One region of the Sphingomonas sp. CFBP 13733 genome, then DNA from elsewhere that is predicted to be linked to it. Evidence: predicted binding sites of a transcription regulator. Region 1 holds the regulator's gene; the other holds the start of a gene.
The links. The regulator LexA, encoded in region 1, represses DNA repair genes until DNA is damaged. The targets are predictions, from matches to a motif close to GTTCCNCNCTTGTTCT.

Region 1 (3,406 bases):
TGCGGCGGCGGCGATCGGCTACACCGTGCTGACGGGCAGCCAGGTGCCGACAATCCGCTCGTGCGTCGCGGCGTTGCTGGTGCTGGTCGCGCTGGCGATGGGGCGCGAGGCGATGACGTTGCGGCTGGTCGCGACGGGGGCGATCGCGGTGATGCTCGCGCTGCCCGAATCGCTCGCCGGGCCGAGCTTCCAATTGTCGTTCGCCGCAATCACCGCGATCATCGCGTTGCACGAGCATCCCGTCGTCCGTGCCACGTTCGCGCCGCATGACGAGGGCCGCGGCAGGCGCCTCTTGCGCGGCGCCGCGTCGCTGCTGCTGACCGGGCTCGTCGTCGAGGCGGCGCTGATGCCGATCGCAGTCTATCATTTCCACAAGGCCGGGCTGTACGGCGCGGTCGCCAATATCGTCGCGATCCCGCTGACCACGTTTGTCGTGATGCCGTTCGAGGCGCTGGCGCTGCTGCTCGACACGATCGGGATTGGCGCGCCCGCCTGGTGGCTGGTCCAGCATGCGCTCGACGCGCTGCTGTGGCTCGCGCGCGGCGTGGCGCATGCACCGGGCGCGGTCCGCGCGCTGCCGGCGGTTCCCGATGGGGCGTTTGCGCTGATGGTCGGCGGCGGGGTGTGGATCGCGCTGTGGCGGACGCGGTGGCGACGGATCGGAATGCTGCCCTTGGCGATTGGCGCGATCTGGGCGCTGACGACGCCGTCACCCGATATACTGGTCACGGGCGATGGTCGCCATGTCGCGGTCCGGACCGCCGCCGGGCTCGCGCTGCTTCGCGATCGGGCGGGGGATTATGTCCGCGATACACTGGCGGAGAATGGCGGGGTCGATGGTGAGCCGCTGCTGCTCGCGGATCAGCCCGACGCGCGGTGCAGCCGCGACCTGTGCCTGACCGATGTCGTCGCCCACGGCCGGGCTTGGCGCGTGCTGGCCACGCGCAGCGTTTACCGGGTGCCGATCGCGGAGATGGTTGCCGCCTGCCGGCGCGCGGACATCGTCATCAGCGAGCGCGGGCTGCCGCGCGGTTGTACGCCGCGATGGCTGAAGCTCGACCGGTCGATGCTCGCGCGGACCGGGGGGATCGCGTTGACGTTGACCACGGGGCGGATGGTGACGGTGCTCAATCCGGGGGACCGGCACCCGTGGCGCGATCCACCGACGCTGGCGCGGCCAATGCGACGGTTCGGGGCGGCGGGCGATCAGCATGGGCTGGCCGGGGGGGCGGCGTCGGTCCGGTTTCGAGTGCCGGCTCGGGGGTGGTCAGAGCGATAGGTCGCGACTGGGTATGTCGGGTCATGATCCTGCGAAGGTGGGGCCTCCGATTGGGAGGGCCGCAATTCCGAAACGCGGACGATGGTGCCTGGGGCCGTTGGTCACGAACGCCACTGCCGGTTGCGTGGCGGTGATGACCGCCAGCGCCACCCGGCATTCGTCAGTCGTAGCGGCGCAGGATACCCGACAGCTTGCCCTGAACCCGGACCTGTGCGGGCGCATAACGCTGCGGGTCATAGGCGCGGTTGGCCGGGTCGAGCCGGACCATTGCGCCTTCGCGGCGGAAATATTTCAGCGTCGCTTCGCTGTCCTCGATCAGCGCGACCACGATTTCGCCGTCGCGGGCGATCTCGGTACGGCGGATCAGCGCATAATCGCCGTCGAGGATGCCGGCTTCGACCATCGAGTCCCCCGAAACCTCCAGCGCATAATGCTCGCCGGTGCCGAGCAATGCGGCCGGAACGGCCAGCATCGAACTGCCTTCAAAGGCTTCGATCGGGACGCCGGCGGCGATCCGGCCGTGCAGCGGGATCTCGACGACGTCGTTCGCCGCGATGCGGGCGGGCGACGCGGGCGTGGCGCTGGCCGTGTCCGGCGCAGATACGGTGCCGGCCGATGCCGCAGCCGCCTTCGGCCCCGACTTCGCCGCAGTCTGTGCGATTGCAGCCTCGGGACGCTCGGGCATTCGCAGCACTTCGAGCGCGCGCGCCCGGTTGGGCAGGCGCCGGATGAAGTTGCGCTCTTCAAGCGCGCTGATCAGACGGTGCACGCCCGATTTCGATTTCAGGTCGAGCGCGTCCTTCATCTCCTCGAACGAGGGCGACACGCCCGTCTCGGCGAGGCGGTCATTGATGAAGCAGACAAGCTCGTGCTGCTTGCGCGTGAGCATAACGGTTCTCCGTCCGGAACAGACGAGGAACTTCTATGGAACACTTGCAGCTTCGTCAAGCGGTGACGTCACGCGATGACGAGGATTTCCGCCGAGTCGCCCGCCCTCGCCGCCGGCGCGTCGCCATCGCGGATGATCAGGCAGGACGAGCGGGCGAGCGTCAGCAGCATCGAGCTGTCCTGGATGGTCGAGGCATAGGCGCGGCCGTCGCGCAGTTCGGCGCGCATATAGTCGGTCCGCGACTGGTTGGGCGGAAGATCCTCGCCGAGCAGCGCGTGCGTCGTCTGCGGCAGGGGATCGCGCGCGCCGAGCATGTGCGCGACGACGGGGCGGACGAAGAGGATGGCGGTGACGAAGGCGGAGACGGGATTGCCAGGTAGGCCGAGCAGCATCGTCCGCCCGAGCGCGCCCGCCATCATCGGCTTGCCCGGGCGCAGCGCGATCCGCCAGAAGTCGATTGCCCCGCCAGCCGCCTCGATCGCGGGGCGGACGAGGTCGTGATCGCCGACCGACGCGCCCCCCGTGGTCACCAGTAGATCGGCATCGACCCCGGCAAAGGCGTCACGCAGCGTGTCGAGCCTATCAGGCAATATCCCCAGATCGACGATGTCGACGGGCAGATCGGCAAGCATCGCGGCGAGCATGATGCCGTTCGATTCCGGCAGCGGGACGGGATCGTTCGTCGAGCCGGGCGGGACGAGTTCGTCGCCCGTCGCGGCGACCGCGACGCGCAGCCGGCGGCCGACCGACAGCGCGCCGTGCCCGCCGGTCGCAGCGACCGCGATGCGCGCGGGCGTCAGCCGATCGCCGGCCGCGATCAGCCGCGTGCCGATCGCGAAGTCGAGCCCCTTGCGGCGTGTGTTGCGGCCTTCAAAGGCGGGGCCTTCGCCGTCGAGCATCAGCCGGTCGCCGTCGCGCGCGGCCTCTTCCTGAACAAGGACGGTATCAGCGCCGGGCGGCATCGCCGCGCCGGTGAAGATGCGCGTCGCCTCGCCCGGGGCGAGCGTGCCGGCGAAGGGGCGGCCGGCCGCGCTCTCGCCGATGACGGTCCAGGGGCCGGGCAGATCGGCGTAGCGGATCGCATAGCCGTCCATCGCCGAAAGGTCGGTCGCAGGCTGGGTGCGGCGGGCGAGAATGTCCTCCGCCGCCCAGCGACCCATCGCGGAGCGCAGCGGCACGGTTTCGGCCGGCACGCGCGATGCCATGGCGAAGAGGCGGGACTGGGCTTCGGCGACGGG
Region 2 (3,406 bases), on a different contig from region 1:
AGCCGTGATCGCGCTTCCCGTTGCCACCCTGATCGCCCCGCATGTCGCACACGCGCAGAACCAGTCGGAAGGCTATAAATTCCTGAACGCGGTGCGCGAGTCGAAGAACAACGAGGTTCTCGAAATGCTCGGACGTCCGGGCAGCAGCATCGTCAATGCGCGCGACGTCTCGACCGGCGAGGGCGCGCTGCACATCGTCATCAAACGCGCCGACGAGACCTATCTGCGGTTCCTGCTGCAAAAGGGCGCCGACGCCAATCTGCGCGACGGCAAGGGCAACACGCCGCTGCTCCTCGCGGTGACGCTCGGCCAGACAGACATGATCCCGATCCTGACCGCAGCCGGCGCCAATCCGAATCTTGCCAATTCGGCAGGGGAAACGCCGTTGATCCGCGCCGTTCAGCGCCGCGACATCGCCATGATCCGCGTGCTGCTCAACGAAAACGCCGATCCCGATCAGGCGGATATCATCGCCGGCATGTCGGCCCGCGATTATGCCAAGCAGGACGGCCGCAACGTCGTGGTGACCAAGCTGCTGGCCGATGCGCCGAAGAAGACCCGCAAGGCAGTTTCGGGACCGAAATTCTGACGATCACGTCGCCGGGCGGCTGATCCTGCCGCGTATCGGGAGGATCAGCCGCCAGCCGGATCAGAAGGCGAGACCGGCGGCGTCGGGATCGACCTGTGCGATCAGGCGGCGTGCGGCGCGTCTCGCAAAGGCTAAAGTGCAGCGCTTGCGGACATGCGCGGGCAGGGGGGTCGTATGCGCCTCACGGACGATCGCGGCGTCATAGCGGTCAGCGACGATGATCCCGGTACGTTCGGGCAGGAACGCCGCCCCGTGCAGCGGCCGCATGTCGAACCCGGCCGGCACCGCCCAGAAATAGCGATCGCAATGCCCGAGATACTCAGGCCATTTGCCATCCCCGACCAGATCCGCGCGCGACACCTTGATCTCGACGACGACGATCTGCCCGCGGGCATCGATCGCCATCAGATCGGCGCGACGCCCCCCGTCGAGGGGAACCTCGGCCATCGCGGTCAGGTCGTGGCGCAACAACATCCGGATCACGCCGCGTGCCACATCGGCGGCACATAAGGGCGATCCGGGTTCGTCGATGCAGGAGTCCGGGGGGGTGTCGAGCATGCGCCAGAAATAGAACAATCCGCGAACGACGCAAGCGCGTTCACGGATTGTTTATAGCGTTGGCGATGCAGGTGTGATGCTGATCATGAACCAGATCCTGTCCGGATCGGCTGTCGATCAGCGATAGAAGACGTGGTTGCCGATCGAAGCGACCTTGATCACGCGGCCGGCAGGGCGGCGATCGGCGGTGTTGAAATACAGCGCCTTCTCGGCCGGGCTGTTCCACGCATCGGCCAGTGCAACCTTCGCGACGGCGATGGCGATGCGGTACGACGTGCCCTTGTTGATCGCGGGGATCTGGCCGCCGCGGACAAAGCTGAACTGGCCGCGCTGCTTGACGACGTCGCAGACGTCGGCGGGAAAACGACCCGACTTGGCGCGGTTGATGATGACTTCGGCGACGGCGAGCTGGCCGGTGAGGGGCTCGCCCTTGGATTCAAAATAGATGGCGCCGGCAAGGCACTGGAGCGCTTCGTCGGCGGCGGCGCTATCCTGCGCGGCAACGGCCTGAGCGAGCGTTTCGAATTCTTCGTCTTCGATTTCGGCCGACGTCGGGACGGCGGTCTGTGCAGCGGGCTCGACGGCGGTGACGGGCGTCACGGCGGGAACGGTCTGCGGAACATTCTGAGAGGAGAGGGCGTTTAGATTTGCGAGTGCGGTAAGGCTGGCGGTCGAGCGATCGACGCCGGTCGCCTGGCTGGGCGCGCTGTTGCCGAACAGGCCGGCGAGAGAGAAGGTCATGACCGCAATCGTTGCGGCCCGCTGCAAAATCGTCATTCAAACTTATTCAGATGCGGTTGGACCACGGAACCAATCGTACGAGCCGATCGTCCAGGCATCCCCCCGACTGCGTAACTGATCCGGATCGCACCCGTCCCAGCACAACGCCAATCAATGTTGAATATCCCCTCTATCGGGGGGACTTTGGAGTCAATCGGCCAGGATCGTTTCAGCGGCGAACCGTTCCGCCGCTGCGACATCCACCTCGATCACCCAGAGATCCGGATCGCTCGACCGCCGTCGACGCCAATAGCCGTCGAGATCTTCGGTCGGAGTCGAGTCGATCAACGCCGTTCGCCCATCGGCGCCGATCCCGCGCTCGAGCAGGCGGGGCAGGGCACCTCGGTCTATTGCGACCACGAGGATCGCGCCGCCCTGTGCGTCCCCCTTGGCGAGCACTGCGCCAAAACCGCCCGCGTCGTTGACCCGTCGGAGCAGCGCGCTGACGAGGACGCCGCTGGGAAGGCGGTCGCTCATCGCAGGACCATCACGGCAGCGGACGCGGCGAGACGCGGTATCCGGGAAGCCCGGCCAAGGCGATCCGCGAGCGCATGAACGTACCCGTCCCCCGCGCCGCCTCCTCCCCCTCGGCGTCGATCAGCCGGGCATCGGCGACGAACACGCGGCGCTTCCCGCTGATCCAGCGGCCTTCGGCGATGACCGGCCCCGCCTTTAACGGGCGGGTCAGCAACAGGTTGAACGCGGTCGTCAGGAGAAAGCGATCGGTGACGAGGCTGTTTGCGGCATAGAAGGCGGCATCGTCGAGCATCTTGAAATAGCTCGTCCCATGCGCGGCACCGCCGGCATGATAATGACGTTCGTCGATCGTGAACCGGATCCGCGCAACACCGGCCTCCGGTATCTCGAGCGTCGATTCGAAGAAGCGGTTGATCGGCGCACAGGCGTAGAGCGATTCGAGCGCACGAAAATGCGCCTCGGCGCCGGCGGAGGCCAGTTCAGGCGGCATCACGGACCGCATCGGCGGTGAACAGCGCATAGAGCGCATCGGTCGAGCCTGCACCGCGCAGCTTGTCGAGGAACAGCTTGTCGCGCAGCCGACGCGATATCCGGGCAAGCGCCTTCAGGTGAACCGCACCCGCGTCGGTCGGCGACAGCAACATGAAGACGAGATCGACGGGCAGATCGTCGACGGCCTGAAAATCGATCGGCTGCGCCAGTCGCGCGAACACCGCCGTGACCTGTGTCAGTCCGTCGAGCTTGGCATGCGGGATCGCGACACCACCGCCAAATCCCGTCGAGCCCAGCTTTTCGCGGGCAATCAGACGGTCCGCGATAGTTTTTGCGTCGCCTTCGACAATGTCGGCAGCAAGCGTGGCGACATGGTGAAGCACGGCCTTTTTGTTTGCCGCGACCATGCCGGTCAGGACCGCGTCCGGACGCAGCATATCACTGAAGTCATTCATGCTGTTCATGTCTCAAAGCGCCCCCGCACGCCCCGCCTTAACGGTTTGCACGGGG

Region 2: a site for LexA is predicted at 1,159-1,174, ahead of IFT71_RS11230 (MmcB family DNA repair protein). Genes of this name have one in related genera too.

Annotation. Positions count from the first base shown of each region.
Region 1 is NZ_JACYUP010000004.1:535,361-538,766, forward strand. It holds gene IFT71_RS15020 (ComEC/Rec2 family competence protein) at 1-1,279, shown strand, start outside; gene lexA (transcriptional repressor LexA) at 1,440-2,168, opposite strand; gene IFT71_RS15030 (molybdopterin molybdotransferase MoeA) at 2,237-3,406, opposite strand, start outside.
Region 2 is NZ_JACYUP010000003.1:556,195-559,600, forward strand. It holds gene IFT71_RS11225 (ankyrin repeat domain-containing protein) at 1-589, shown strand, start outside; gene IFT71_RS11230 (MmcB family DNA repair protein) at 650-1,147, opposite strand; gene IFT71_RS11235 (cell wall hydrolase) at 1,265-1,888, opposite strand; gene IFT71_RS11240 (DUF1491 family protein) at 2,078-2,404, opposite strand; gene IFT71_RS11245 (PaaI family thioesterase) at 2,415-2,894, opposite strand; gene IFT71_RS11250 (PTS sugar transporter subunit IIA) at 2,884-3,351, opposite strand.